3 regions of the Pseudocitrobacter corydidari genome follow, and region 2 is predicted to be linked to each of the others. Evidence: riboswitches for the same ligand, from Rfam matches in the RefSeq annotation. Region 2 holds a riboswitch; each other region holds the start of a gene.
The links. Region 2 has a riboswitch for thiamine pyrophosphate ahead of thiB (thiamine ABC transporter substrate binding subunit). Riboswitches for the same ligand answer to the same signal wherever they lie in the genome.
Positions count from the first base shown of each region.

Region 1: linked by a shared signal. The riboswitch ahead of thiM (hydroxyethylthiazole kinase) and the one ahead of thiB (thiamine ABC transporter substrate binding subunit) in region 2 are both predicted to bind thiamine pyrophosphate.
Region 3: linked by a shared signal. The riboswitch ahead of tenA (thiaminase II) and the one ahead of thiB (thiamine ABC transporter substrate binding subunit) in region 2 are both predicted to bind thiamine pyrophosphate.

Region 1 covers NZ_CP087880.1:589,686-599,948, reverse strand. Annotated here, with positions in the region: gene G163CM_RS02680 (adenine deaminase) at 114-1,895, shown strand; gene G163CM_RS02675 (NCS2 family permease) at 1,896-3,239, shown strand; gene G163CM_RS02670 (Hok/Gef family protein) at 3,461-3,613, shown strand; gene thiD (bifunctional hydroxymethylpyrimidine kinase/phosphomethylpyrimidine kinase) at 3,721-4,521, opposite strand; gene thiM (hydroxyethylthiazole kinase) at 4,518-5,303, opposite strand; TPP riboswitch at 5,338-5,435, opposite strand; fluoride riboswitch at 5,532-5,599, shown strand; gene G163CM_RS02655 (universal stress protein) at 5,677-6,099, shown strand; gene crcB (fluoride efflux transporter CrcB) at 6,115-6,489, shown strand; gene G163CM_RS02645 (DUF7916 family protein) at 6,486-7,328, opposite strand; gene G163CM_RS02640 (oxidoreductase) at 7,338-8,375, opposite strand; gene G163CM_RS02635 (PTS transporter subunit EIIC) at 8,386-10,086, opposite strand; gene G163CM_RS02630 (PTS sugar transporter subunit IIB) at 10,083-10,263, opposite strand, start outside.
Region 2 covers NZ_CP087880.1:3,034,918-3,045,180, reverse strand. Annotated here, with positions in the region: gene araD (L-ribulose-5-phosphate 4-epimerase) at 1-18, opposite strand, end outside; gene araA (L-arabinose isomerase) at 322-1,824, opposite strand; gene araB (ribulokinase) at 1,835-3,544, opposite strand; gene araC (arabinose operon transcriptional regulator AraC) at 3,883-4,728, shown strand; gene G163CM_RS14180 (DedA family protein) at 4,858-5,625, shown strand; gene thiQ (thiamine ABC transporter ATP-binding protein ThiQ) at 5,662-6,393, opposite strand; gene thiP (thiamine/thiamine pyrophosphate ABC transporter permease ThiP) at 6,377-7,987, opposite strand; gene thiB (thiamine ABC transporter substrate binding subunit) at 7,963-8,946, opposite strand; TPP riboswitch at 8,977-9,069, opposite strand; gene sgrR (HTH-type transcriptional regulator SgrR) at 9,106-10,263, opposite strand, start outside.
Region 3 covers NZ_CP087880.1:1,350,369-1,360,631, reverse strand. Annotated here, with positions in the region: gene G163CM_RS06250 (bestrophin family protein) at 118-1,032, shown strand; gene mqo (malate dehydrogenase (quinone)) at 1,487-3,163, shown strand; gene G163CM_RS06240 (ABC transporter substrate-binding protein) at 3,248-4,195, opposite strand; gene G163CM_RS06235 (ABC transporter permease) at 4,206-4,958, opposite strand; gene G163CM_RS06230 (ABC transporter ATP-binding protein) at 4,955-5,695, opposite strand; gene tenA (thiaminase II) at 5,692-6,375, opposite strand; TPP riboswitch at 6,440-6,542, opposite strand; gene lysM (peptidoglycan-binding protein LysM) at 6,621-7,064, opposite strand; gene G163CM_RS06215 (glycoside hydrolase family 10-like protein) at 7,150-8,478, opposite strand; gene G163CM_RS06210 (VF530 family protein) at 8,544-8,822, opposite strand; gene lysC (lysine-sensitive aspartokinase 3) at 8,923-10,263, opposite strand, start outside.

The DNA of each region.
Region 1 (10,263 bases), 2.4 Mb from region 2:
CGCAGAATAACCTTTTCTTATCAGGTGATAAATTTTTTCAACGGGGCAAACGTTTGCCATCACCTTTCACACTTCGTAAAGTAGCCCCCATATTGAATGACCGGACGATATCTATGCTGAATACTGACTCCCTGCGCCGCCGGGCGATAGACGCCGCAAAAGGCGACGCGCCTTTCGACCTCCTGCTTACCGATGCCCGCATTGTGGATATGGTCACCGGCGAAATTCGTGAAGCGGATGTGGGTATCGTCGGTGACATGATTGCCAGCGTGCATCCACGCGGCAGCCGCAGCGACGCCGCCGAGACGCACTCGCTGGCAGGCGCTTACCTCTCACCGGGTTTTATCGACACCCACGTACACCTGGAAAGTTCACATCTTCTCCCGGCCCGTTACGCGGAAATCGTGCTGGCGCAGGGCACAACGGCAGTATTCTGGGACCCCCACGAGCTGGCGAACGTGCTGGGCGTGGAGGGCGTGCGTTTTGCCATCGACGCCAGCCGCAACTTACCGCTGCACGTGATGATCGCCGCACCGTCCAGCGTGCCCTCCACGCCAGGGCTGGAGATGTCCGGGGCCGATTTCGCCGGCGCGGAGATGGAAACCATGCTCAACTGGCCGGAAGTGAGTGGCGTGGCGGAAGTGATGGATATGCACGGCGTGCTCAACGGCAGCACGCGGATGCAGGAGATCCTTAACTGCGGCTTACAAAGCGGTAAGCTGATTGAAGGCCACGCACGTGGGCTGAGCGGGGCCGGGTTACAGGCCTACCTCGCGGCGGGCGTGACGTCAGATCATGAACTCACCTCCGCCGAAGATGCGCTGGAAAAACTGCGCGCCGGGCTAACGCTGGAAATTCGGGGTTCGCATCCTTATCTGCTGCCGGATATCGTGGCGGCGCTAAAGACGCTCCCGCATCTCTCCTCGCAGATTACCCTCTGCACCGATGATGTGCCCCCGGATATGCTGCTGGAAAAAGGCGGTATCGTGGCGCTGCTGAATCTGTTGATTGAGCACGGTTTACCCGCCGTCGATGCGCTTCGTTTCGCGACATTCAACGGTGCTTTGCGCCTTAAGCGTGATGATTTAGGGCTGATTGCCGCCGGTCGCCGTGCGGATTTGGTGGTGCTGGATTCCCTGCAAACGATTCGACCACACCGTGTCTACGTCGGCGGAAAACTGATTGCCCGCGATGGCGCAATGATTGAACCGCTGGCGGTGAGTCACGCCGCATTGCCAAATACCATGCATCTTTCGCCGCTCGGCCCGGACGATTTCGCCCTGCGCATCGCCGACGTTGAGCATGGCGACGCGCGGCTGAAACATATTCGCGGCGCGCGTTTTACCGAATGGGGCGAAGTCGATGTGCAAATCCGCGAAGGCCGCATAGTGCTCCCTACCGGGTTCAGTCTGATTTGGGTACAACATCGCCATGGTCGCCATGAGGCCAAACCACAAATCGCCCTGCTGGAAGGCTGGGGTGAACTTCAGGGGGCGATCGCCACCAGCTACTCGCACGATTCGCATAACCTGGTGGTACTGGGGCGCTGCCCGCACGAGATGGCCCTGGCCGCCAATACCCTGATTGCCAGCGGCGGCGGGATGGCGCTGGCGCAGCATGGCGAGTTAGTCGCCCACGTGGCGATGCCGATTGCTGGTATGCTCTCTGACCTTCCAGCCCCGGAACTGGCGGTTGCATTCCGCAATCTGCGCGAGCGTAGCGGTGACATTGCCGACTGGCAGCCACCGTATCGGGTATTTAAGGCCATTGAAGGCACCTGCCTTGCCTGTAACGCCGGGCCACATCTGACGGATTTGGGGCTCACCGATGGCGCAACGCGTCAGATTGTCGACCCGGTTATTCACTATTCGCATCAGCAAAGGAGCGCCCACTAAATGGCCGACCACTCAATCAATACGCCTGCCTCTGAGAGCTGGCTGGAACGTTGTTTTGCCCTACGCGCTCGCGGAAGCTCCGCACGCACCGAATGCCTGGCGGGTATCACGGGGTTTCTCGCCGCCGCTTATCTGCTGGTGGTGATCCCCGGTCTGCTGGCCGCGGGCGGGATGGATAAAGGCGCGGCGACCACCGGCACCATTTTGGTATTTGTGGTCGGCACGCTGTTGATGGCGTTTTATGCCAATCTGCCGTTTATTGTGGGGCCGGGGATTGGCGGCTCGGTATTAGTCGGCGTGTCGTTGGCCGGAAACGCCGGAATTGGCTGGCCGATTGGACTGGGGATTGCCTGCTGGTCCGGCGTACTGTTCTTCCTGCTCACCCGTTTTGGCCTGCGTGAAGTGGTCACCCGCTCGGTGCCGCAATCCATCAAACTGGGGTTGACGGCGTCTATCGGTATTTTTGTTGCCCTGCTCGGTTTTCGTAATGCCGGGTTGGTGCTGGCAAGCGCCAAAAATAACGCTTTGATGCTGGGCGATTTCCTATCGCCGGGCGCGCTGGTGGCCCTGTGCGGGCTGTTTCTGGCGATTGCCCTGCAGGCACGTCGCATTCCTGGCGCTATCCTGTGGGCGATTCTGTGTGCGACGCTGGTGGGTATTCCGGCGGGCGTCACGCACCTGCCATCAAGCTTTATCGCCCTGCCCCACTCATTAACACCGGTGTTTGCACAGGTGGATATCCTTGGCGCACTGAACATCGCTTTCCTGCCCTATCTGTTTGTTTTTTTTGCCTCAGAGTTTTTCTCAACCATGGGCACCACGCTTGCCGTCGGCGGTGAAGCGGGCCTGCTGGATGAAGAAGGCAATATGCCGCACATCAACCGCCCGTTTATGGTCGACTCCATTGCCGCCGCGCTGGGCCCGTGGGTCGGCATTCCGGCCGCGACGGCGCTGATTGAGTCCTCCGCCTCGGCGGAAGCAGGCGGTAAAACCGGCATGACTGCGCTGGCCGCCGCCATCATGTTCCTGCTGATGCTGCTGTTTACGCCCGTTGCGCTGATGATCCCCAAAGAAGCCACCGCCCCGGCGTTGATCCTGATTGGCCTGAATATGTTTAGCGGCCTGCGTAAGGTGGATTTGGCGAATTTCACCGACGGTTTACCGGTGCTGATGATGGTGATGATTACGCTTATCGCCAACAGCTTCGGGACGGGTATCGCGGGCGGGTTGCTGTTTTATGTGATGATTAAAACCATTGCCGGGAAGTGGCGGGAAATCCCGCTCGGCTTATGGATTCTGGCAGTGCCGCTGGTGTATTACTTTGCCACGCTGGTACGCCATTAATTAGGAATTCATCAAGAGCGTTTTGGTGGTGTAGTGCAGTAGACTATCTGCGGGTGCTTGAGGCTATCTGTCTCAGGCATTTGCAGGATGGCAGATAGAGAAAAGCCCCAGATAACATTCAACGTCTTGCAGGACGTTTAACATTCATCTGAGGCCATATCTAATGCTAGACACATTAAGATTAGCCTCTTACTGGCCCACGGGTCAAGGAGTAGACGGCTATGAAGCAGTACAAGGCGATGCTTGTCGCCCTGATAATTCTGTGTGTCACCACGATTCTGGTGGTGCTGGTCACGAGAAAGGATCTCTGCGAGGTCCGTATTCGAACTGATCAAACGGAGGTTGCTGTTTTCACGGCTTACGAATCCGAGTAAGAGCACCGGCGGGGAGTTATCCCCGCCACTCTTTATGGGCTAGCTCTCTTCTTCATAGCACCCTTTTATCTCCCTAAGCCCGCCTTGGCGGGCTTTTCATTGCGCCATCACCACCAGGCGTGAAAATGGTGCACCGGGCCAATCCCGCTGCCGACTTCCAGAGTATCGGCCTGCGCCAGCGCGGCAGAGAGCCAGGTTTTCGCTTCCAGCACCGTGTCGCCCCAGCTGCTATGGCGCGGGCGCAGTGCCGCCAGCGCCGCCGACAGCGTACAACCCGTGCCGTGGGTATTTTTGGTGTTGACGCGCGGCGCGGTAAATCGCTGCTCGCCATCGCGGGTAAACAGCCAGTCGGGGCTTTCCGCGTCATCCAGATGGCCGCCTTTCATGAGGACCGCGCCGCAGCCCATCGCCAACAGCGCGCGCCCCTGTTCCAGCATTTCACGCTCATTACGCGCATGCGGCGCATCCAGCAATGCCGCCGCTTCCGGCAGATTCGGCGTAATTAACGAGACCTGCGGCAGCAGGCGTTGACGCAGGGTTTCTACCGCTGCGGGCGAGAGCAGCGCATCACCGCTTTTGGCCAGCATGACCGTATCCAGCACCACATTTTCCACCCGATGGCGCTGCAAACGTTCGGCCACGGCTTCAACGATATCGGTTTCCGCCAGCATCCCGATTTTGGTGGTATCGATGCGCACATCGTTAAACACGGAATCCAGCTGCGCGGCGACAAAATCCGGTTCAATACGATAGACCGACTGCACGCCATGGGTGTTTTGCGCCACCAGCGCGGTGATCACCGAACAGCCGTATGCGCCCAGTGCTGAGAAGGTTTTCAGATCCGCCTGAATGCCCGCGCCACCGCTTGGATCGGTACCGGCAATGGTTAATGCGTTAATCCGTTTCATGCCAGAGCCTCCCCATCAAGTACATACAGTGCATCTAGAAATGCCGGGACAAAACTGCCCGGTCCGTTATCGACCGCCGCACGACCACCGGCCAGTTTCATAAAGGCACAGGCAGAAGCGACGTTATCCAGCCTGTCGCCCGGCAGCGCACAGCTTGCCGCAACCACCGCCGACAATGCACAGCCGGTGCCCACCACGCGGGTCATCAACGGGTCGCCGCCCGTTACCGCGACAACGCGTTGTCCATCGGTGATGTAATCCACTTCGCCCGTCACCGCCACAACGGTATTGATTTGACGCGCCAGAGCCTGTGCCGCCGGAAGTGCTGCAGCGGCGGTATCAGTGGTGTCCACGCCGCGCCCGCCCGCGCTCATTCCCGCCAGCGCCATAATTTCAGAGGCATTCCCCCGAATGGCGGCGGGTTTTAAGGTCAACAGGTCGTGGCAAAACTCGGTGCGCAGCGTTAATGCGCCCACGGCGACAGGGTCGAGAGTCCAGGGCTTACCTGCGGCGTTCGCACTTAGCGCGGCGGCTTTCATCGCCTGCGCGCGCGGCTGCGTGAGCGTGCCGACGTTTATCAATAACGCATCGGCAATGCCAGAGAACTGCGCGGCTTCCTGCGCATCAATCACCATCGCGGGGGATGCGCCGAGCGCCAGCAGTACGTTGGCGGTGAAGGTCTGCACGACGTCGTTAGTCATGCAGTGAACAAGGGGGGCGTGATGACGAAAAAGATGTAACGAATGCGCGATTTGCGCGCGGCTAAGCGGCTCTGCTTGCATGGTTTGCTCCTGCCAGAACGTCCAGAAGCAATGACCTGACGGTCTCTGACTTCCCTACGCTGGCATTATCCAGATCAGGTGGTACGGGTTTTTCTCAGCCTTCACGAAGGAAGGGCACCCCGAGTCATTGATACAACGAATTCGTGTATCGCAGCAGGTTACGGCAAGTACCGGGCGGAAGCAAGCCGCACAAATCATTTGCATTCCCCCTATCATCGGTCCAAAATTATTCACAAAGGTGATGGCGTTCCACCTTTCCCAACCGCCCCGCTGGGGCTGATGACGCCTGGTATACCCTCTTAACATGGAGGTATGTCAGGCTGTCTGTCATTTGAAGACCCGCTCATACCTCGCAACCTGACGAGGTTTTTTTATGCCTGTTTACAACCATGCGCTGGTGCTGATTAACAACAGCCTTGATGGCATTCCCCTGCTTGAGCACGCCGCAAAAATGGCGCAGGAGAACGCGATGACGATAACCATCGCGCATATCAGCACCGATTATCGTGCCCTCAATGATGTCTCTGACAGCCTGATGGATGATGTGGTTTCGCAGGAAGTCATTCAGGCCAAAGCCCTGTTGAGCGAGCTGGCAGAATCCGTTTCCCTACCGGTACAAACGCTGGAGCTGGTCACCACCCGTCGCTTTGAAGATGTCGAATCCTGCATTCGCGACCGACGTATCGACCTGGTCATTGCCGGGCATCACAATCGCCTGCTGGGCGTGCTCGCCTCCCACTCCCTTGAGTACATCAACCATCTGACGGTGGATGTGCTGATCAAACATTTAGCATAAGGATTTACGCGCGTGATGTATCGTTCATTACTGGCCGTTATTATTGGCGGCTCTACCGGGTGTGTGATTCGTTGGTGGCTGTCGATGAAACTGAACAGCCTTTTCCCCAGCCTGCCACCGGGAACGCTGGTAGTTAATCTGGTCGGTGGTTTTATTATTGGCGCGGCGCTGGCGTTCTTTTTGCGCCAGCCGCAACTGGACCCGGCATGGAAGTTACTGATTACCACTGGACTTTGCGGCGGGATGACGACCTTTTCCACTTTTTCGGCGGAGATCGTCACCCTTCTGCAAAACGGCAACTATCTGTGGGCGATGATTTCGGTGATGACTCACGTGGTGGGATCGCTCCTGATGACCGCCGCCGGGTTCTTTTTAATGACGCTGGTTTAGCGCGCCAGTGACGCCGCCATTCTCACCCAGGTGTGGCGGCGACCGCGAACGGCCATCGAAAACGCATATAGCGCCTGCGGGTCAGCCATCCCGGCAACGCCCGCATCGCCGAAGTTATACATATCGGCGCCGCAGCGTTTACTGGCCAGCGCAATTTGCCGCACCGTGTCTTCGTCAGCGCCCTCCTGGCTGCTGCTGAGCGTGGTGATACCCACGCCACCGACGGCCTGAACCGCCGCCAGCGCACAGGCCACCTTCTCTTCTGAGGCGCCGCGACAGCTGGCTGGCGCGGGAATCATCACGCCATCGGCACCTTCCAGAACATAGCGGGCGTACTCCTGCGGTTCGGCAAGGCCAGACGCATAAAACTTCGCCACCAGGATCATTTTATCGGTCATCGCGCGAATCTGGCGCAGTGCGTCAATGACGCGCTCAGTGGTGACGCCCGGTTTGTCATACGCCGTCAGGCAGTAAAAATCTGCCTCCTGCAGCAGCGCAAGATTATTCAGGTTACAGGCGCGAGGATCGTCCAGCGACGGATCTGCCAGCACTTCCATGCTGACGCCAATCAGTCGCCCCGTCAGCGCCTTAAAGTGGGCAAGGTTTTCACATCCCTGAATCGCCTGAGTGCGGCAATTCATTCCTTTTACCAGCAGCAGATCGCAGCCAAACGCGCAAAGCAGCTCGCCATTGGTCACTTCGCCGTACAGCGGGCTCGCCCCTGCCGCGACTTCCGCCATAATCACGCGTCCTTCAGAAGCGACAATGGCCTGCACCAGCTCGCTTGCAGCAGCCGGTTTGGCAAAATCATGGGTGCGGCAATTTAAAATCCGTTGCATATATTCTCCTTAAGATAACGCGATCAGTGACGGCGATGGCTGCTGGAACGCGCGTTCCAGAATCTCCAGATTAGTCAGCGCTTCCAGCTCGCTGACGTAGTTTGCGCATCCAGTGGTTAATGTTTCATACAGCGCGTCATAGACCCGACCATAGTCACCTTTAACCGCCGGAATAAACGCTTGCTGGCTGTTGCCCTGCTCGTCGATATAGTCAAGTACGCCAGGATGTTCATCTGCGGCGAATAAGGGATTATCCGGCATAATGTTGGCTTTCAGGCTGGTTTCCTGCTGGTCTATTTCATCGCGAATAAAAGTTCCACGCGTACCGTGGACCAGGAATTTAGGATACGGTTTTTTCACCAGATGGCTGGTTTTAATAATGGCTTTCATATCGCCATAAATAAGCTGCGCTTCGAACGTGTCATCCGGGTTATCCGGCTGGCGCAAATGGCGCAGATGATAATAAACCTGCTGCGGGCGGCCAAATAATGCAAGCATTTGATCCAGGGTATGTACGCCAAGGCCATAAAACGCGCCGTCAAAATGCCCTCCCGGCTGGCGGTCGGCCTGCGGGCGGAAATAGTCGAAGTGGCTCTCCACCTCCACAATTTTGCCAAGCTTGCCGCTTTCAATCACCTGCTTCATGGTCAGGAAACAGCTATCAAAACGACGATTCTGGAAAGGCGTTACCAGTAGCCCTTTTTCACGCGCCAGGGCGAAGAGTATCTTCGCTTCATCAAGCGTGGTGGTAAACGGCTTTTCGACCAGCACATTTTTACCATGCTCAAGACAGAGTTTGGCATAGTAAAAATGGCTATCCGGGTGCGTACACACCGTCACCAGGGAAATGGTTGGGTCGTTTAAAATATCTTCAACCTGTGAGGTAAACTGAATACCGGCATATTCAGACTGCTGTTCGCGCGCGGGTACCCGGACGCGGTCAAATATTCTGCTGACGTTAAACTTGTCCTTGCGTACCAGCACATAGGGCAGATGATAACGGGTTGCGCTTTTTCCAAAGCCAATAAAGGCGCTATTAATCACAATTAACCTCCTGTTAATGCTGTGTTCTGTTATTCAAAATGACAACAGCGTCTTCGATGGCGGATTTACCATCCAGCTTGCTGAAGTACTCTGCATTTATCGCCACCACCGGGCAGGCGTTGTCGATGTTCTTCATAATGGATTCCTGCATATACACCACCTGCGGGCCGAGCAGAATGAGATCGGCATTCTGATACTCCTCTTCTATGCGGCCAATATTGATGGCGTACACGTTGAGCGCATAGCCACACTCTTCGGCATATTTGCGCATTTTGTTCGCCATGATTGAGGTGGACATCCCTTCATTGCAGGTCAGAATAATGGTTTTATTGCTCAGTACGCTTAATTCGCGGGCATCCTCTGCGGGTGTGGCTTGTTCAGTGGATAATGAATCGACCAGCGTTTTAACTTTGGCTTCAACAATCGTTTTTTCATAGGCCATCAGAAACGGCAGATAAATCACCACGCCCAGCGCCAGTAAAGCGACCTGTAAAATAACGTTGCGGAAATCGCCGCCGGAACCTAACCAGCCGGAGAGCAACGGCGGTACCGACCACGGCACGAAGGCCACTATTTTAGAGACCATGCCCAACTGCGTGGCGAAATACGCGATCACAAAGTTAATTTGCGGATAGATGATAAAAGGGATCATGATCAGCGGGTTATACAACACCGGAAAACCAAAAATAACCGGCTCATTAATGTTGAATAATCCCGGCGCCAGTACCGTGCGCCCCAGCTTTTGATGGCTTGAGACTTTACTGCGCAGAAATATCGCCAGCAGCAGCGCAAGCGTGGTGCCCGTGCCGCCCATATGGCCGTAGAGATCGCGAAACGGCAGCACAATAATGTGCGGCGGAATATCACCACGCGCAAACGCGGCCATATTTTCCTGCATCGCGACCAACAGAGGCGGCTCCAGAATCGGGTTAATAATGCCCGACGGGTGAATACCGAGCGAGAACAGGAAATTGGTGAGCGTCGTCAGCACCAGAAAACCCGGCAAATTGGTGGTGAGATGCACCAGCGGCGCCTGAATCAATGCCTGAATAATCTCGTGCACCTCTTTTCCCGTTCCAGCTTTAACACCCGCTGCCAGCAGCGCAAAGGCCAGCACCACCAGTATTATCGAAAACATCGACTGGAAGGACTGCGTCACCATCGGCGGCACTTCATCCCCCATACGGATTTGCAGCCAGCGGGTTTTAGCCACCCACAGAAAAAGGTCGGTGGCGACGATAGCGGTTAAAATCGCCATAAAGACGCCGCCCGCGTTGGTCAGCCCCAGCGATATCACGCCGCTGACGGCAACCGCCGTTGTGCCGTTAACCGGCGTTAACAGCACCTGTTGCGGCATCAGCACCAGAAATGCCGCCAGGGAAACCATGGCCGGAATCATCGGCGCGGCGAATTTACGCTTGCTGGCAATACTCCAGGCGATAAGCACCACCAGCATCAGCGCCAGAATACTCATCGTTCCGTTCAGAATACGGTCGCCGATACTTCTGGCCGCCAGAAGCGCCTCGCTGGAAAACCACTTTCCTATCATGCTATTAGGGTCAAGGAAAACGTAATTGACCATAATGAACAGACCCGCCAGCACCAAAAACGGCACGGTGATAATAAAGCTGTCGCGCAGGCTTCGCAGGTGAACCTCGGACGCCATCTTTTGCGACACGTCCGTGATGCGCGTTAAGAGAGTCGTATTGCTCATGACGCCGCCTGTTTGTCAGTGAGCGATAGCGCGTGATCCAGCACCGCTTTGGCGTTAATTCGCCCGAAATCCACCGGGTTAATCGCCCCAACAGGAATTTCGTTATTGACGCGCTGGCGAATGGAGTCAAGCAGATAACTAATTTGCGGACCCACCATAATCACATCCGCCGTGCGA
Region 2 (10,263 bases):
TTTGAGATCTTCTAGCATATTGGCTCCTGTGTGCCGGATGGCGCTGCGCTTATCCGGCCTACAAATGGCTCTTGTGTGCCGGATGGCGCTGCGCTTATCCGGCCTACATATGGCTCCTGTGTGCCGGATGGCGCTGCGCTTATCCGGCCTACATATGGCTCTTGTGTGCCGGATGGCGCTGCGCTTATCCGGCCTACATATGGCTCCTGTGTGCCGGATGGCGCTTCGCTTATCCGGCCTACATATGGTTCTTGTGTGCCGGATGGTGCTGCGCTTGTAGGCCCGGTAAACGTAGTGCCACCGGGCAATCGTGCGCAGGACTTAACGTTTAAACCCGTAATAAACCTCGTTCCAGCGCAGCGCGTCTTTAAACGCGGGCAGGCGGGTGTCGTTGTCGATAACCGTAATCTCGATGCCGTGCAGTTCAGCGAACTGGCGCATATCGTCCAGCGTCAGGGCATGGCTGAAGACGGTGTGGTGCGCGCCGCCGCCGATGATCCACGCTTCGGAGGCGGTTGCCAGATCCGGCTGCGCTTTCCACAGGGCGTTGGCGACCGGGAGTTTCGGCAGATCGTGCGGGGTTGCCACCGTTTCGATGGTGTTGACCAGCAGGCGGAAACGATCGCCCAGATCCACCAGGCTTGCGACAATCGCCGGGCCGGTTTGGGTGTTGAAGATCAGGCGTGCCGGATCGGCTTTGCCACCGATACCCAGAGGCTGCACATCGAGGATCGGTTTTTCTTCCACCGCGATCGACGGGCACACTTCCAGCATGTGCGAGCCGAGCACCAGGTCGTTGCCGTTATCGAAGTGGTAGGTGTAATCCTCCATAAAGGAGGTGCCGCCCTGCAGACCGGTTGACATCACCTTCATGATGCGAAGCAGGGCGGCAGTTTTCCAGTCGCCTTCGCCCGCAAAGCCGTAGCCCTGCTGCATCAGACGTTGTACCGCCAGGCCCGGAAGCTGTTTCAGGCCGTGGAGATCTTCAAATGTGGTGGTGAAGGCGTGGAAACCACCCTCTTCGAGGAAGCGTTTCATCCCCAGCTCGATGCGCGCGGCATCCAGTACGTTCTGGCGTTTATCACCGTTGATCTGCGCGGCAGGTGTCAGGCGGTAGCTGCTTTCGTATTCGTCGACCAGCGCGTTGATATCGCCATCGCTGACCGCGTTGACCACCTGCACCAGGTCGCCTACCGCCCAGGTGTTGACGGAGAAACCAAACTTAATCTGTGCCGCGACTTTATCGCCGTCGGTCACCGCCACTTCACGCATGTTGTCGCCAAAGCGGCACACTTTCAGATGGCGGGTATCCTGCTTCGACACCGCCTGGCGCATCCATGAGCCGATACGTTCGTGCGCGTTTTTATCCTGCCAGTGGCCGGTTACCACGCTGTGCTGCTGACGCATACGCGCGCCGATAAAGCCGAACTCCCGGCCACCGTGTGCGGTCTGGTTCAGGTTCATAAAGTCCATATCGATGCTGTCCCACGGCAGGGAGGCATTGAACTGGGTATGGAATTGCAGCAGCGGTTTGTTGAGGATAGTCAGGCCGTTGATCCACATTTTGGCCGGTGAGAAGGTGTGCAGCCACACTACCATGCCCGCACATTTATCGTCGTAGTTGGCATCGCGGCAAATCGCGGTGATCTCATCCGGGCGTGTGCCCAGCGGTTTCAGCACCAGTTTGCACGGCAGTTTTGCTTCCGCATTCAGGGCATTGACCACCTGTTCTGCATGCTGCGTGACCTGACGCAGCGCTTCCGGGCCGTAAAGGTGCTGGCTGCCAATTACAAACCAGACTTCATAATTATTAAAAATGGTCATCGTCGTATCCTTAATGAGTCAGCGCTGCTGTGGCGGACGGCGTGGTAGCCGATGGCGCAGCGACAGGGAGATAGTGTTGTTCGGCACTCAGCGCCCATTGCTGGTAGCGCTGATAAAGCTCTTCAAAGCGCTGCGCCTGTTGCGGGCGTGGCTGGAGCGTACTTTCGACGCGGCTTGCCATTTGCGACTGCGCGGCAGGGATATCGCGGTAAACGCCTGCGGCGACGGCGGCAAAGATGGCAGCGCCGAGCGCGCAGCACTGGTCTGAGGCGACAATCTGCAACGGACGGTTGAGCACGTCGCAGCAGGCCTGCATGATGACGCGGTTTTTACGCGCAATGCCGCCCAGCGCCATCACGTTATTTACCGGGATACCCTGGTGGGTGAAGCACTCCATAATGGCGCGCGCGCCAAAGGCGGTGGCAGCAATCAATCCGCCAAATAATGCCGGTGCGTCGGTGGCCAGATTCAGGTCGGTGATCACCCCTTTCAAACGCTGGTTGGCGTTTGGCGTGCGGCGGCCGTTAAACCAGTCGAGTACCACTGGCAGATGATCGAGAGACGGATTGTTGGCCCAGGCTTCGGTCAGCGCAGGCAGGAGTTGCTTCTGGTTCTCTTTAATTTGCGTCTTCAGTTCAGGATGCTGAGCGGCGAGCTGTTCCAGCGGCCAGCCCAGCACGCGGCCAAACCACGCATAGATATCGCCGAACGCCGACTGGCCCGCTTCCATGCCGATAAAATCAGGCACTACGCTGCCGTCAACCTGGCCGCAAATGCCTTTCACCGTGCGATCGCCCACGCTCTCTTTCTCCGCGACAAGAATGTCGCAGGTGGAGGTGCCGATAACTTTCACCAGCGCGTTAGGCTGTGCGCCCGCGCCGACTGCGCCCATATGGCAGTCAAACGCACCGCCGGATATCACTACTTTCTCGGAAAGCCCCAAACGCTGCGCCCATTCCGCGGTGAGCGTGCCCACCGGAACATCGGCGGTCAGGGTGTCGGTAAAGAGCGGGCAGGGAAGGTGCTGATTAAGGATTGGGTCCAGCTCATCAAAGAACGACGCCGGTGGCAGCCCGCCCCAGCTCTCATGCCACAGGGATTTATGCCCGGCGCTACAGCGGCCACGGCGAATATCCTGCGGACGCGTGGTGCCGGAAAGCAGCGCCGGAACCCAGTCGCACAGCTCAATCCATGACGCGGCGGCCTGTGCGACCGCGCTGTCTTCGCGGGTAACGTGCAGAATTTTGGCCCAGAACCATTCGCTGGAGTAAATGCCGCCAATGTAGCGCGAGTAGTCTTCTTTGCCCGGCTGATGGCACAGGCGAGTGATGGCTTCGGCTTCTTCCACGGCGGTGTGGTCTTTCCACAGCACAAACATGGCGTTCGGGTTTTCGGCGAACTCGTCGCGCAGCGCCAGTACGTTGCCGTCGGCGTCAATCGGCGCAGGGGTTGAACCGGTGCTGTCAACGCCAATCCCGACCACGTCGGCCCGTTGAGCGTCGGTGAGCTGTGCCAGCACGCTTTTTAGCGCCGCTTCCATCGACTCAATGTAGTCGCGCGGGTGGTGGCGAAAACGGTTATTCGGGGCGTCGCAGAAGCGGCCCTCCTGCCAGCGCGGATACCATTCAACGCTGGTGGCGATCTCTTCGCCATTCGCGCACTCCACTGCCAGGGCGCGGACCGAGTCGCTGCCAAAATCGAGGCCAATTGCGATTGCCATCGTGTCACTCCATCGTAATAAAACAGGATGGGTTAACACTAGCGATCGCCCGGAAAAATCGTCAGGCAGGAACCGCTAATCTTATGGATAATTTTGCTGTCACATCCCAAAGTGTGACGCTGTGCAAATATTCAATGTGGACTTTTCTGCCGTCTTTATAGACACTTCTGTTACACGCCAGAAACCGTATGTCTCGCGGAATTGTTATCAAAATCGCGGTTTGTCGCGGGGTTAAATGTTTATCGTGAGCGGTGATGGTTTGCACAGGTCGCCGGGAAGGGTGAAAACGTGAATATGGATAATTGGTTTCTTCAAAACATGCGGAGAGCAGACTGAAAATGCCTGAATTGCAAAACGATCCCCTGCTGCCGGGTTACTCCTTTAACGCGCACCTGGTCGCCGGGCTAACACCGATTGATGCCGGAGGCTATCTCGATTTCTTTATCGACCGGCCGCTGGGCATGAAGGGGTTTATTCTTAACCTGACGGTGAAAGGGGAAGGCGTAATTGAAAATCAGGGGCAACAGTTTATTTGTCGCGAAGGCGATATGCTGCTCTTTCCGCCTGGCGAAATTCATCACTACGGGCGTCATCCGGACGCCAGCGAATGGTATCACCAGTGGGTTTACTTCCGCCCTCGCGCCTACTGGCATGAATGGCTGAACTGGCCGACCATTCATGCGCAAACTGGTTTTTTCCGCCCGGATGAAGCGCATCAGGCGTCGATTTCCGCGCTGTTTGGGCAAATTATTGATGCCGGGCAGGGTGTTGGGCGCTATTCAGAACTGCTGGCGATCAACCTGCTGGAACAGCTACTGCTGCGACGCATGGAAGCCATCAATGAATCGCTGCATCCGCCGATGGATAACCGGGTACGCGATGCCTGCCAGTACATCAGCGATCACCTCGCCGATAGCCATTTCGATATCGCAAGCGTTGCCCAACATGTTTGCCTGTCACCGTCGCGGCTGTCGCATCTGTTTCGCCAGCAGCTTGGCGTCAGCGTGCTGAGCTGGCGCGAAGATCAACGCATCAGTCAGGCGAAATTGCTGCTCAGCACTACGCGTATGCCGATTGCTACCGTGGGGCGTAACGTCGGTTTTGAAGATCAGCTCTATTTTTCTCGCGTCTTTAAGAAATGTACCGGCGCCAGCCCGAGCGAATTCCGCGCAGGTTGTGAATAAAAAGTAAAGAAAAGGAAAGGCGGTGTGTGGAGTATTGTCTTTGACAGTAAACTATTCAGACAATTGATGGCTTGACGAAAGTCGGGGTGATGACCAGAATCCCCGATTCGTTTTCAAACCGGACACACTATGCAAGCACTGCTGGAACACTTTATTACCCAGTCCACGACCTATTCACTTGTCGCGGTGGCGCTGGTGGCTTTTCTGGAATCATTAGCGCTGGTCGGTCTGATTTTGCCGGGCACGGTGATGATGGCGGGTCTGGGCGCACTGATTGGTAGCGGCGAGGTTAATTTTTGGCAGGCGTGGCTGGTCGGTATTGTCGGCTGTTTGCTGGGCGACTGGATCTCCTTCTGGCTCGGCTGGCGCTTTAAAAAGCCGCTGCACCGCTGGTCGTTTATGAAAAAGAACAAGGCGCTGCTGGATAAAACCGAGCACGCGCTGCACCAGCACAGCATGTTCACCATTCTGGTTGGGCGCTTTGTCGGGCCAACGCGTCCGGTGGTACCGATGGTCGCCGGGATGCTCGACCTGCCGGTCGCAAAGTTTATTCCGCCGAATATTATTGGTTGCCTGCTCTGGCCGCCGATTTACTTCCTGCCGGGGATTCTGGCGGGGGCCGCGATTGATATTCCTGATGATATGCAAAGCGGTGGCTTTAAGTGGTTGCTGCTGGGTACGGCGCTGCTGTTATGGGTAGCCGCGTGGCTTTGCTGGCGCTTATGGCGCAGCGGAAAAGCAGCGAAAGATCGTCTGACCGATTACCTGCCGCGCCAGCGTTTGCTGTGGGTGGCTCCGCTGATGCTCGGAGTGGGCGTCGTGGCGCTGGTGGCGGCAATCCGCCATCCGTTGATGCCCGTTTACATCGAAATTTTGCGTAAGGTGGTTGGGCTTTAGCGCAGTTTGCCGGATGGCGGCGTACAAAAATGGATGTTAACGAGTAGGCCGGATAAGCGAAGCGCCATCCGGCGCAGCGATGCCGAGTAAGTGCGACGCGCTGGCGTGTCCGCTTAATAGCGCCGTCGTTTCGCCATCCCACGCAATACGCCCGTCGGCGACCACTATCGCGCGTGGCGCAATCCGCGCCGCATCTTCCACGCTATGCGACACCATCAGCAGCGTCATCTGCTCGCGTTCACATACCGCTTTCACCAGTTGCAACATCTCCTGGCGTAGTGCCGGGTCGAGGGCGGAGAAAGGTTCATCCAGCAGCAAAATCGGCTGCTGACGCACCAGACAACGCGCCAGCGCCACGCGTTGACGCTGGCCGCCGGAAAGCTCACCGGGCAGGCGCGTCAGCAAGGACTCAAGCCCCATCTGGTGCGCGATTGCCTGCAACTTCTGCTTTTGCGCGTCGTTCAGCTTCAGCGAAGGCGACATCCCCAGCCCGATGTTTTGCTGCACGCTCAGGTGGCTGAACAAGTTGTTTTCCTGAAACAGCATCGATACCGGGCGACGCGCGGGCGGCGTGCGGGTATGCGTTTCGCTGTTAATCACAATTTCACCGCTGGCGGGCGTCAGAAAACCGGCAACCAAATTCAGCAGCGTACTTTTCCCCGCCCCGCTCGGCCCAAGAATAGCGAGGGTTTCGCCCTGCGCCACGGAGAGGCTAAAGCGCATCGGCAAATGCTGATAAAGCCAGGTAACATCATTGAGTTTTAGCATGGCGTCCCGGTAGTTTTTCAATCACGGTAAAAAGCAGGAAACAGAGCAACAGCAGAAGCAGGGCGGTCACCGCGCCATCCTGGCTGCGATAAGAGCCTATTTGCTGATAAAGATAAAACGGTAGCGTGCGGAAATCGTCATTGCCAAACAGCGCCACCACGCCGAAATCGCCAATGGAGAGCACGCAGGCGAAAGCCAGCGCCTGAGCCAATGGGCGTTTTAGCGCGCGCAGTTCCACCACCTTCAGGCGATTAAAACCGGCCAGCCCCAGCGACTCACACAGCGGTGTATAACGCGCGGTAATATCGCGCATCGGCGTTTCCAGTACTTTCAACGCGTAGGGGATGGCCATCAGCGCATTGGCGAAAATCACCATGCCATCGGCGGAATCGGGCAGACCGACGGTGTTGTTCAGCAGCAGGAAAAAGCCGGTCGCAAGCACAATCCCCGGCATAGCAAGAATCAACATGCCGCTCAGTTCCAGCGTCTGCCCGGCGAGTGGCGCGTTATGCGCGCGTAGCTCGCGGCTGCTCCACAGCAGCATCATGGTCAGCACCACGCTGAGCACGCCAGCGGCGACGGCGATGCGCAGCGAGGTCCACAGCGCCTGCCAGAGCGGCGGCTGTAGCAGGGCGTTGAGCATTGCCGGGTTGATGCCATCGACCAGCACCGCCAGCAGCGGCGGCAGCATCAATAACAGGGCCAGCGTGATCAGCAGGCCATCGCCAAGACGGTTGTACAGACGATCGTCCGGGTCACGCCAGCCCTGCATTTGCGTATTACCGACGGCAATCGCCTTGCTCAGACGCTGGCTAACCAGCACCAGCGTCAGGCAGCACGCCATCTGGATAAGCGCAAGCATCGCCGCTCGCGCCGGGTCATAATCAAAATTAAGCGCCTGATAAATCGCCAGTTCAATGGTCGTTGCTTTCGGCCCGCCGCCCAGCGATAGCACGGTGGCAAAGCTGGCAAAACAGAGCATAAAGATCAGCGTGCTGATGGGCAGAATTTGCCGACGCAACCAGGGCCATTCCACGAAGCGAAAGAAGTTAAATCCGCGCATACCAAGCTGCGCGGCAAGCTGGCGCTGCTCGCCGGGAATTTGTTCCAGCGCCTGAAGCAGCAGGCGGGTCGCCATTGGCATGTTGAAGAAGACGTGCGCCAGCAGGATGCCCTGCAATCCATAAGGCGAGAAATGCCACTCCAGCCCGAGTGATGTGAATATCTGCGCCAGCCAGCCCTGACGCCCGTAGACGCTGAGGATGCCGAATACCGCGACCAGCACGGGCAAAATCAGCGTCATGGCGCACAGGCGCAGCAACGTTTCGCGGCCAGGGAAACGGCGGCGATAGAGCGCGCGGGCGAGGAAAATAGCGGGCACCACCGACAGTAGCGCGGAGAGAAACGCCTGCCAGAAGGAGAAACGCACGACGTGCCAGAGGTAGCTATCTGCCAGCAGCGTCTGCCAGCTGGCTTCCGGGGCGCTAAACCACAGTGCCAGAAAGGCGGCCAGGGCCACGGCGACGATAAGCGTCGCCGCCGTCATTCCTGGCCAAATCCAGCCGGGAATTAACGGCTGACGGCGCGTTGCCATGTCGCAATCCAGTTCTGACGCTGTGCAGCGACGTCCTGCGGGGTAAATTCCAGCGCAGTTTGCGGTTTGACGAGTGAATCAAAGCCTTTTGGCAGCGTCACGTCGGCCACCGGATACATCCAGTTACCCGTCGGGATGGCCTGCTGGAACGCCGGGGAAACCATAAACTTGAGGAATTTTTCGGCCAGCTCAGGCTGTTTGCTGGCGGCGGTACGCGCGGCGACTTCGACCTGCAGGTAGTGCCCTTCGGCAAATGAGGCGGCGGCGTAGTTCTCTTTTTTCTCTTCGATAATGTGATACGCCGGAGAGGTGGTGTAGCTCAGCACCAGGTCGCTTTCCCCTTTCAGGAATAAACCATACGCTTCGCTCCAGCCTTTGGTCACGGTGACGGTTTTCGCCGCCAGTTTCTGCCAGGCTTCAGCTGTTTTGTCGCCATACACTTTTTGCATCCACAGCAGCAGGCCCAGGCCCGGCGTGCTGGTGCGCGGGTCCTGATAAATCACGCGCCATTTCTGGTCGCTCTCGACCAGTTCTTTCAGGCTTTTCGGCGGGTTCTTCAGTTTGTTTTTATCGTAAACGAAGGCGAAATAGCCGTAATCGAAGGGAACAAAGGTGTCATCTTTCCAGCCGCCGGGAACGGTAACGGCGCTTGCCGGAATGCCGCTTTTGGCGAACAATTTTGTCTGGCTGGCGGCCTGCAGCAGATTGTTATCCAGCCCCAGCACCACGTCGGCTTTGCTCTTTTTCCCTTCCATGCGCAGGCGGTTAAGCAGTGATACGCCATCTTCCAGCGCCACGAATTTCAGCTCGCAGGCACAGTCGGCTTCAAAGGCTTTTTTCACCACCGGGCCTGGGCCCCAGTCGGCGGCGAAGGAGTCGTAGGTGTAAACCGTGAGTACCGGTTTGGCGAAAGCTGGCAGGGCGAGAAGCGCCAACAGCGGCAGACATTTTTTTAACACTTTGCACCTCAGTGAGCAGGTGGCAAAGGATTTTGAGTTGGCCTCAAATCCCTCCGCCGGCGTTATCCGGATCAGGTTCGACGGGTTTAATCTCAGCAGACTTCTGCACCCCGTTGAGTAGCTCGCTATTGTAATGATTACGTGAATAAATCAAAAGCGCTATGGATCCGGCGGAGCGAACCACGCGGATTTAAAGTCGAACCAGCCGAGGGTGTTCATGCGCACGCCGCGCATACTGCGTTGCCCCTGAATGCGCAGCCAGTGGTGGATGAGCGGCACAATCGCCTGCTGCTCCAGCAACTGCTTGCACCAGGTGGGGAGATCCAGCTCGCCCGCATGCCACTGGCGGATATCTGCCTGCCAGTCGCGGGCGATGCAGTGTTGAAGCAGCGGCACTTCGCAAAGATGCGCGAACAGGGAGAAGTTTAACGGTAGCGTGAAGTTGGCGCTGTTGAGCCACACATCGCTAACCACTTCGCCGCTGTGCCATTCGTCGTAGTCCACTTCGTTGACCTCCAGTGTGACCTGATGTTCGGCCAGCAGTTGCGCCATGATGCGGGCAATCACTTTATGTTCGACGTGGTCGCGATAGAAACCAATCGTGATGCGCTCCAGCCCAGCGGGTTTTTCGTGGGTTTTACTGTGCGCGTGGTGCCAGCGCGGCAGCAGGCCGTAGGCCGGGAACCAGTACTGCTGATACTGTTCGCTGGCGTGATAGAGCAAATTCGCCGGGGCCAGCACGTGGCTTAGCCACTGGCGTACGTGGTGATTGGCGCCGCGCGACGAGCGGGCGTCAAACAGCAGATAGTAGCACCCCTCTTCAAGACGACTTTCGACGGCCTGTTCGCTCTGGGTGGTGCCCTGCAACGTCAGGCCACAGCTGAGATCTTCCGCCACGTCGGGTAACACCCAAACATTCACTTCATCTATTAATGCACGAAAACCGAAATACTCTTCGAAAGCGTGGATTTTGAGCTGGTTCTGGTTATTGCGCACCACCGCGTAAGGGCCGGTACCTACCGGCTGGCGGGAGAAATGCGGCATGGATGACCACTCGTGCGGCAGGATCATTGCCGGAGTATGACCGAGCAGCCACGGTAGCCAGCGGTCCGCGTGGGAGAGATGGATATCCAGCGTCCATGCGGTCGGTGACACTATTTGAGTGATATGAGAATAGAGCGGCAGCCTGTTAATGCGTTCCAGCGAATGGATAATGTCTTCCATCTCCAGCTCGCGACCATGATGGAAATGAATGCCGGGGCGCAAATAAAAGCGCCAGTGCAGAGGGGATATCTCCTTCCAGTGGTGCGCAATATC
Region 3 (10,263 bases), 1.7 Mb from region 2:
CGTCATTTTTGGCAGGAATGAAAGGGGATTGATTATACGCGACAACCGAGCAAATCGCTTGAATATGTGACCGCAATCACGTTTAATAAACAAGTTATTAACTTAATCGATAAATATATGATCGCGCGTCCTCATCAACACTGGCTGCCTCGCATTCTTGTCTGGCACGGCTCGGTGCTCCCCAAGATTTACTCTCGCTTGCTGCTTAATTTTCTGCTCTCCATTGTGGTGATCGCGATTTTGCCGTGGTACACCTCGCTGGGTATCAAACTCACCGTGGCGCCATTCAGTATTCTTGGTGTCGCCATTGCTATCTTCCTGGGGTTCAGAAATAACGCCTGCTACGCCCGTTATGTTGAAGCGCGGTTGCTGTGGGGGCAATTGATGATTGCTTCACGGTCTTTGCTGCGGGAAGTCAAAAATACGCTTCACGACGAGCCCAATATTGCGGAGTTTACCCGGCTACAAATCGCTTTTGCCCACAGTCTGCGGTTGTCATTACGCCGCCAGCCGGCGAAAGCGGTGCTGGCGAACTATCTTGATGAAAAGCAGCTGGCCCAGGTTTTGGCCGTTCAAACGCCCGCCAACCGCATTCTTCTGATGATGGGAGAGTGGCTGGCCGTTCGTCGCCGCGAAGGTAAACTGTCGGACATTCTGTTTCACAGCCTGAATAACCGGCTTAATGATATGTCGGGCGTACTGGCCGGGTGTGAGCGTATCGCCAATACGCCCGTACCGTTTGCCTATTCGCTGATCCTGCATCGCACCGTTTATCTGTTTTGCATCATGCTGCCGTTCGCGCTGGTTGTTGATTTGCACTACATGACGCCGTTCGTGTCGGTGCTGATCTCCTACACGTTTATCGCGCTGGATACGCTGGCGGAAGAGCTGGAAGAGCCGTTTGGCATGGAAGATAACGATCTGCCGCTGGACGCTATCTGCAACGCGATAGAGATAGAACTACTGCAAATGAACGATGAAACCGTGATCCCAACCAAACTGACTGCGGATAAGCACTATCAGCTCACGTAGTGCGCAAAAGTAAAAGAGGGGGACGCAGCCGTTTTTTATTGGCATACTCGTATTCATAACCTGCTGCGTTCGCCTTATGATGGTCACGCAGCATTAAGAAATCATTAAGGTTTTCCGTGTTAGATGGTCATAACCGGCATAAGGAGAATCAAAATGGAAAAAAGAATCGAAACCGCAGTGAACCTGATTATCTTCATTTCACTGTTTGCCACTGCCTGGGACTTATCGCTGGTCCAGGACTTCTCCTGGTAAAACCTGCCGATTCACTCCCTCGTTCTACACGAACGAGGGATGCTCGCGACTTCCCCATCACGAAAATACCCAACAAACATTGCTGACAATTTATTTAATTAAATAACTAAATAAATCTGTAATTATATAATAGTGCTAAAAATGTTATATGGATTTTAAAATATCGTAAAAATGCTTTACTATATTTATTCATGTTTCATCAATGCTATGTGATATTACTATTATGCCTGCAATTAAAAAGACAATTATCTCACTCACCTCTGTGGCGCTGTTTGTCAGTTCGGCAACCTGGGCTAATTCTGAAACCTCACAAAAAACCGATTTCCTGCTGATTGGCGGCGGTATTATGAGTGCCTCTCTGGGCACGTGGCTCCAGGAGTTGCAGCCAGACTGGAAGCAGGTCATGGTCGAGAAACTCGACGGCGTGGCGCTGGAATCTTCCAATGGCTGGAATAACGCCGGTACCGGCCACTCCGCCAATATGGAGCTGAACTATACGCCTGAACGTGCGGATGGTTCGATTGATGTCAGCAAAGCGCTGGATATTAACGAGCAGTTTATGATCTCTCGTCAATTCTGGACGGCGCAGGTGAAACGCGGCATTTTACGTGATCCGCACTCCTTTATTAATTCCACGCCACATATGAGTTTTGTCTGGGGCGATACCAACGTTAATTATTTGCAAAAGCGCTACGATGCGCTGCAAAAAACGACGTTGTTCCAGGGAATGAAATTCTCCACCGATCATCAGCAAATTCAGCAATGGGCTCCGCTGGTTATGCAAGGCCGCGATCCGCAGCAGAAAGTAGCCGCGACCTGGACTCCAGCCGGTACCGATGTGAACTACGGTGAAATTACCCGTCAGCTGATCGGCAGCCTGAAAAAAAGCCCGAATTTCTCTTTGCAAACCTCGTCTGAAGTGACGGAGTTTAAACGCAATGGCGATAACTCCTGGCACGTGACAATCAAAGATGTGAATAACGGTAAAGAGCACGCGATTGATGCAAAATATGTGTTTATTGGTGCTGGCGGCGGGGCGCTGAAATTACTGCAAAAAACCGGTATTCCTGAGGCCGATAATTATGCTGGCTTCCCGGTAGGTGGTTCGTTCCTGATGACTGAGAACCCGGCTATCACCAAAGAGCATTTGCAGAAAGTCTACGGCCAGGCGTCCGTCGGCGCGCCGCCGATGTCCGTACCGCACATTGATGCGCGTTTCATAGACGGTAAACGCGTGGTGCTGTTTGGGCCGTTTGCGACGTTCTCCACCAAGTTCCTTAAAAATGGCTCGTTCTTCGATTTGCTGAGCACCACTACAACCAGCAACGTCATGCCGATGACGCACGTGGGGCTGGATAACTTCGACCTCGTCAAATACCTGATTAGCCAGGTTATGCTGAGCGATGACGACCGTTTCGCTGCGCTGAAAGAGTACTATCCGCAGGCGCGTAAAGAAGACTGGAAACTGATTCAGGCGGGGCAGCGCGTGCAGATCATCCGTAAAGATGAAGACAAAGGCGGCGTGCTGAAGCTGGGTACGGAAGTGGTTGTTGATCAGCAACGCACCATTTCTGCGCTGCTGGGCGCGTCTCCGGGCGCCTCTACCGCTGCGCCTATTACCCTGAACGTGATCAAGAAAATGTTCCCGGAACAGTTCAGTTCAGAACAATGGCAGAGCAAAATCCGTGCGATCGTGCCAAGCTACGGCCAGGAGCTGAACGGTAACAGCGCGTTGACGCAACAGGTCTGGGACGATACCGCTGCTACACTGCAACTGGTTAAGCCGCCGGTCATTCAAATGAATACCGCCGAAGGTGACAATGTCACGCCTAAGGCAGCACAGCCGGAAGCATCTCCTCAGCACGATATGGCGCTGTAAAATTGCCTGATGCGCAATTTTGTAGGCCGGATAAGGCGTTTACACCGCATCCGGCAATAACACGTTAACAATCTGAAGTACGGCTTACATAACCCCGGTGGCGTATTGCTCCACCGGGGTTATTTTTTTGATGAGTTTGTTATCAAATAAAAACTGCTCGTAATGCTCATAGCGGGCTTTATCCAGCTTTGCCGGATCTTGCGCAAAGAGCGGCAGTGTTTTCATCCATGCCTGCTGATTCAGTTCGGTATTGAGCTCAGGATGCAGGCTGGCGAACGTTTTCCAGCTTTCCTGCGGATGCGCGTGCAGGTAGTCGCTGCCTTTTTTCAATGCCGCGAGGAATTTTTTAATCTTCGGTTCTTCAGCCGCGTCTTTATTTGCCACCAGAATCAGTTCATCGTAGGCGGGTACGCCGTAATCCTCGACGTTAAACACTACCGGCTCTTTCCCCTGAAGCTGAATTTCCAGCGCCTCGATGTTGCGATAGCCGCCAATCACCGCGTCCACTTTACCGGTCAGCAGGGCACTGGTTAACTGGAAGTTAACGTTGATAAGCTTCACCGCATCTGCTGGCGTATTGCTATGTTTCAGCATCGTATCAAGCGTAGCCTGCTCGATACCACTGACAGAATAGCCCACGCTTTTGCCTTTTAAATCAGCAGGCGATTTAATCGTTTTATCCAGCGCAATCACCGTATTCAGCGGCGTATTGATGAGTGTGCCTACACGCATCAGTGGTAAGCCCTGATCGGCAAAGAAGTGCAGCTGCGGTTGATAGGTGATTGCCAGATCGGCCTGTTTTGCCGCCACCAGGCGCGGAGGCAGCGCCGGATCGGAAGGCGGGATAATCGTAACGTCGAGGCCTTCCTCCTTAAATGCGCCGATTTGCTGTGCCACCATCACGGGGGCGTGGTCGGGGTTGATATACCAGTCCAGTACCAGCGTTACTTTCTCCAGCGCCCAGGCGTTTGGCGAAAGGGTGCTGGCAATAATCAGCGCAGAGAGAGCAGGTTTCAGTATTTTTGTTGTCATCGTAGTTTTCTCAATGGTTATCCGGAATCCAATAAATCAGGCGATGTAAAAGGGCATCAATGATCATCCACAGCGAGATGGTCATCAAAACGAGTATCAGAAGGGCGGCGAAGCAGATATCACTCTGCATGCGCGCGTTGGCGTTGAGCATCACGTAACCCAAACCTTCCGCCGAGCCAACCCATTCGCCAATGATGGCGCCGATGGGCGCAACGGCTGCCGCCATGCGCAGGCCGGAACCAAAAGCAGGCAGGGCAGCCATCAACTGAACGTGGCGAAGCAGTGTCCAGCGTGATGCCCCCATGGTGCGGGCCAGGTCGAGATAATCACCGCTCACCCGGCGCAAACCGTCAAACAGCGCCGACGTCACCGGGAAGAAGATAATCAGCACCGCCATGGTGACCTTGGCACTCATGCCAAAACCAAACCACAGTACCAGCAGCGGGGCGAGGGCGAAGACCGGGATCGCCTGGCTGGTTAATACCACCGGCATCACCCAGCGCTGAAGACGGAGAGAAAAGACCATGCACAGCGCCAGAATCGCCCCGAGCAGTACGCCAATCACCAGCCCACTGGCGATTTCCGCCAGGGTAATCAACGTGTGCCAGCCGAGGTAACGACCATTATCGTGCAGGGCCTGAACTACCGCCGTGGGTGAGGGCAGCAGGAATGCCGGAATAGAGCCGAGCGTCGCCAGCCACCATAACCCCACTAAGCCTGCAAACAGCGTCAGCCCGCGCCAGATACGTGATAAGAAAATCACAGAGCCCCCCGAATGAGCTGTTGCATAAGCTCACGTTGACTCTGGATAACCAGCGGATCGTCAAGCTCGCGTGGAGGTAGGCCAGCCATAACGTGGGAGTCATCGATACCGCCAGGATGTTTCGCCAGAACCAGAATGTGATGACTCAGGCGGCAGGCCTCTACGGGGTCGTGTGTGATCAGTAACACGGTACGATCAGCCAGCAATTCCGCCGCCAGCGCCTGAATCGTGGCGCGGGTAATCGCGTCCAGCGCGGAAAACGGCTCATCCATCAGGACAATCGGCTGCTGTTCGTAGAGGGTTCGGGCGATGGCGGCGCGCTGGCGCATCCCGCCGGATAACGTCTGCGGCAGGGCGCGGCCATAACTGCTTAGCCCCACACGCTCAAGCAGCTCTTGTGCCCATTGGCGATCGGCTTTTTCTCCGCGTAAACGCGCGCCCAGGCAAACATTCTGTTCAATGGTTAACCACGGATAGAGCAGATCGCGCTGACCCATCCAGGCGATTCGGCCTGCAAGCGGGCGACCATGTTCATCCGTCACGCTACCCGATGTGGGGGCTGCCAGCCCGGCAACAATGCGCAGCAGGCTGGTTTTACCCGCACCGCTGGCCCCCAGCAAGGAGACGAAATGCCCTGCCGGGATAGTCACGTTCAGGTTCTCGAATATCGTCTTTTTGCCATAACGCAGCGTAAGGTCTGTCAGTCTGATCGCGGGGGATTCATTCACTGCCTTCATGATTTCGCGTTCAGCCCCATCTGCCAGAACGCGCCTTCCAGCCGGGTGGCGGTGGTGAAGATAGACGAAAGCTCAGCGATACGGCTTTCCCCACCGCGCTGAGCCGCCAGATTTTCAAATAGCGTCAAAGAGGCTTGCACACCTTCCAGATAGCCCTCATCGCCATAGTTACGGATCCACGCGGCGTAGGGATTACCCTCAAAGACGGTCGCCGGATCGTTGAGCAGACACAGACCGATTTCCGCATAGCCCGCCACGCATGGCATCAGGGCGGTGAGCAGGTCGAGCACGTCGCCAGAATGCCCCACATCCAGCACGTAACGGGTGTAGTTCACCGTTTCGGCGGCTTCTTCCACCTGCGTAACGTCGGATTCCGTTAATCCCCATTGCTGGCAGTAGCTGATATGCAGCGGCAGTTCGTTAAGAATCGCGTTCAGTGATGCCGTCGCCGCGCGCATCTCCGGCAGGTTTTGCAGTTTGCTCACCAGCAGCGCGTAGGCGCGGGCGAAGTGAACTAAAAACAGGTAATCCTGGGTGAGATATCGGCGGAACGCAGGTTCAGGCAGGGTACCATCGCCCAACTGCTGGACAAATTCATGGGCGACATAATCGTGCCAGTGGTGACCCGCAAGCGTGCGAAGGCGTCCGTAAAGACCAGTTTCAAACAGGGGTAAAGACATGGGACCTCCAGGAATAAAGTGGAGATCCGGGCGCAATGAGGGAAGAACAGGAATTGGCTGTGTAAATAGATGGCTAACCCGTCCCTTCGCTGGCATGACCCAGATCAGGTTCTAAGGGTTCGGCTTGCGCCATCTCAGCCCATTACTGGACACCCCTCGGACAGGAGGTTTTATACGATATTTTGTCTGTGAATACAACGAGGGGGGAACGCTTACCGGAATGACTTCCGGCAAGCGTGCTGCTATCAGGCTTTAGGAATACGTAAAGTCTGGCCGGGATAAATTTTATCCGGGTGAGAAAGCATCGGACGGTTGGCTTCAAAGATTTTGTTGTACAGATTGGCGTTGCCGTAAACGTTTTTGGAGATAGCGCTCAGCGTATCGCCGGATTTCACGGTGTAGTAGGTGGCTTCATCCGCGCTATCGGCAGCGGTAATGTTATTCTCAACTTCACTGACTCCGGCAACGTTACCGACGGCGACCTGAATTTTCTCTTTCTCTTCCTGGGTTAGCCCGTCACCAGTGACGCTGGCTTTCCCGTCGACGACCGTCACCTGAACTTTATCCGCACCGGGAATATTGAGTTTCTTTAAATGCTCGGTGATTTTTTCGCCCTGGTCCTGATGCGAATCCGTCAGTTTGTCCCACAGTTTTTCACCTGCTTCTTTCACGAAGTTAAACAGTCCCATATCCGTTCTCCAGTAAAGAATGTCAGGGTAAGCATAGCAGATGAGGTGCGCTACGCCGGATTTGCGTAGCGCACAAAAGGCAGGATTAATGGCCCCAGCGAGTTTTCAGATAATTCACCGCCTGGCGAGTTTGCGGTTGGTTGAGGTTATCTTCCCGGAACAGAATCGTCCCGTTGATTTCCGGTATAGATTCATTGAGATCGATCTGCTTACTCAGCTCTGGTACGCCGCCATTCACCGCCCAGTCAGGTTCCTTTTTCGATGGTTCGCCCACTTTATACAGCGCCACGCCAATATACAGACGCGTTTTGGTCGGTTTCACCACATCCGCCCACCATTTTGCCAGCACATCATAACGCGCCGCATCGCGGGCAAACGGCCAGTAGAGCTGCGGAGCAATGTAGTCCAGCAAGCCTTGCTGCACCCAAAGGCGGGTATCGGCATAAGACTCATCGTAGGCGGCCGCACCGCGCGTATCCGACCCTAAAGGATCGTGCGAGCGGTTACGCCAGACGCCCGCCGGGCTTACGCCAAACTCGACGTCGGGTTTAAGCTGTTTGATGGTGCGTGAAACCTGCTCGATAAGCAGCTGCGTATTATGGCGTCGCCAGTCGGCTTTTGACGCATATTGTTGGCCGTATTGTCGCCAGGTCTGGTTATCGTTAAGCGTCGAACCGGGCGTTTCGGTATAGAAGTAGTCGTCAAACTGCACACCATCGACCGGATATTTTGCCACCACTTCCGCCACAATACTGGTTATCCAGTCGCGAGCTTCCGGGATACCAGGGTCAAGGACGAAACGATCGCTTGATGTGCGGATCCAGTCGCGATGCAGGACAAAAATACTGGCAGGTTGCTGTGAGAGCGTGCGATTAAGTTCGGCCACCGTTGTGGGTTTGGTGTTGGTTGTTACCCGGTACGGGTTGAACCAGGCATGTACTTTCATGCCGCGTTTATGGGCTTCATCCAGCATAAACTGCAACGGATCGTACCCAGGGTTCTCGCCAATCTTGCCGGTTAAGGTATCGGACCACGGCAAAATTTTTGAATCCCACAGGGCGGTGCCATCGGGTTTTACCTGGAAAAATACGGTATTGATACCGAGCTGTTTCAGGTTATCGAGCTTTGCCGTCAGCGCGTCTTTCTGTTTATTGATGCGAATGGCGGGGCTGCTGATATTGACCGAATTAACCGGCGGCCAGTCGAGCCGCGAGACCGTGGCCAGCCAGATACCGCGCATCGGTTCATTACTCTGCTGCGTTTTACCGGTGGGCTTTGATGTGTTGCCTGGTGATGTAACAAGTGAACTCGGTGGCTTAGACGAACAACTGACAACAAGTAATGCCGCGGCAACCAGCGTGCCTAGTTTTTTAACCTGAGTGACCGGGGAGACGCCCCGCAAAGAGATGATCATAAACGCCCGTTTTCTACTAGTCCCTTGAGAGGCGATATTCTCTTACGATTTGCAGGGGAAGGGAATCAGATCTTATCGTCTCGCCCCTGCAACCACGGGTTAAATCCGCCGTCCTGAGGTTCATTGTCTTCGAGGGAATCAAGATAGAGCGCTTCAACTTCCGCTCGCGCCCACGGCGTGCGGCGTAAAAACTTGAGGCTGGATTTAACGCTAGGGTCATTCTTAAAACAGTTAATGTTTACCAGCTTACCCAGTTTTTCCCAACCGTAGCGGGCTACCAGGGCATTAATTTGCATCTCCAGCGTAACGCCGTGCAAAGGATCCTTCGAATGTTGAGCGGTCATGAATATCCGATAAAGTGTGCGCAAAGAAGCGGGAAGGGTACAAGAAAGCGGGCATTGCGGCAATGAAATGAAAAGGGGCGTGAAACGCCCCTGAATACACTTACTCGAACAGCCTGCGGTGTAATGCAACGACGGCGCTATCGGCAGCGTCGCCCGGCAGCAGGAAGCTGAGATTATTATTAGAGGCACCGTGGCAAATCATACGCACCGCATGCTCGTCCAGTTCGGCGAAGGCATCACGACATACCCCCGTACCCTGATGAAGTTGATTACCTATCAGGGTGACCAGCGCCAGCCCGGTTTCAATCTCAACCCGGCAGTGGGAAGAGAGCGCGGTCAGCAGTGAGGTGGTTAAGGTGTGATCTTCCCCGGATGTCGCGCAGGTGGGATCGAGCGCCAGCGCAATGCTGCTTTCCGAAGTGGTCACCAGATCAATATCCACCTGATGCTGCGCCAGAATAGCAAACATCTCAGCAAAGAAAGCATAGGCTGGCTGCGTATGCAGACTGTGCAGTCTTAACAGGGTTTGCTTACGGCGAACAGCAATCGCACGATAAAGCGGCGGATTCTCTGTTTCACGACGCACCAGCGTACCGCCGGCAGCGGTATTTTTACTGCAACCGACAAACACCGGAATGTTCTTGCGCATCGCGGGCAGCAACGTTGCCGGGTGCAGCACTTTTGCCCCAAAGGCGGCCATGTCGCTGGCTTCAGCAAACGAGATATGGTCGATACGCTGGGCCTGCGGTACAACGCGTGGGTCGGTAGTATAGATACCGGCAACATCCGTCCAGATATCGACGCGTGTCGCCTGTAACGCTTCGCCCAGCAGGGATGCGGTGTAGTCGCTGCCACCGCGCCCCAGGGTCGTGGTATGCCCGGCGTAATCGCTACCGATAAAGCCCTGGGTGATCACAATAGCCTGTTCGATACGCGGACGCAGGTGCATTTCCACCTGTTCGGCGACCTGGCTGAGATCCGGTTCTGCACAACCGTAAACGTCATTGGTGCGAATCACTTTGCGCGCGTCAAACCATTCAGCCTGGGCCTCACGTTCACGAAGCACTTCGGCAAACAGCAGGCTCGACATCAGTTCACCGTGGCTCACCAATTCATCGCTTAATGCAGCCGATGGCGTTGCCTGCGCGATTTCAGCAAGACGAGCAATATTTTCAAGCAGTTGGTCTATTTCTTTGCTGATAACCGTTGGCTGTTTCAGGCGGGAAATAATGTTGTACTGGATGGTGCGAAGGGTATCGATTTTATCCATACGGTCGGCACTTTCCAGCCCTTCAGAAAGCTCGACTAACAGATTAGTGACACCGGCGGAGGCAGATAATACGACCAGGCGTACCTGTTCATCTGCAAGAACAATACTGGCACTGCGATTCATCGCGTCAAAGTCAGCAACGCTGGTACCGCCAAATTTGGCAACGACGAA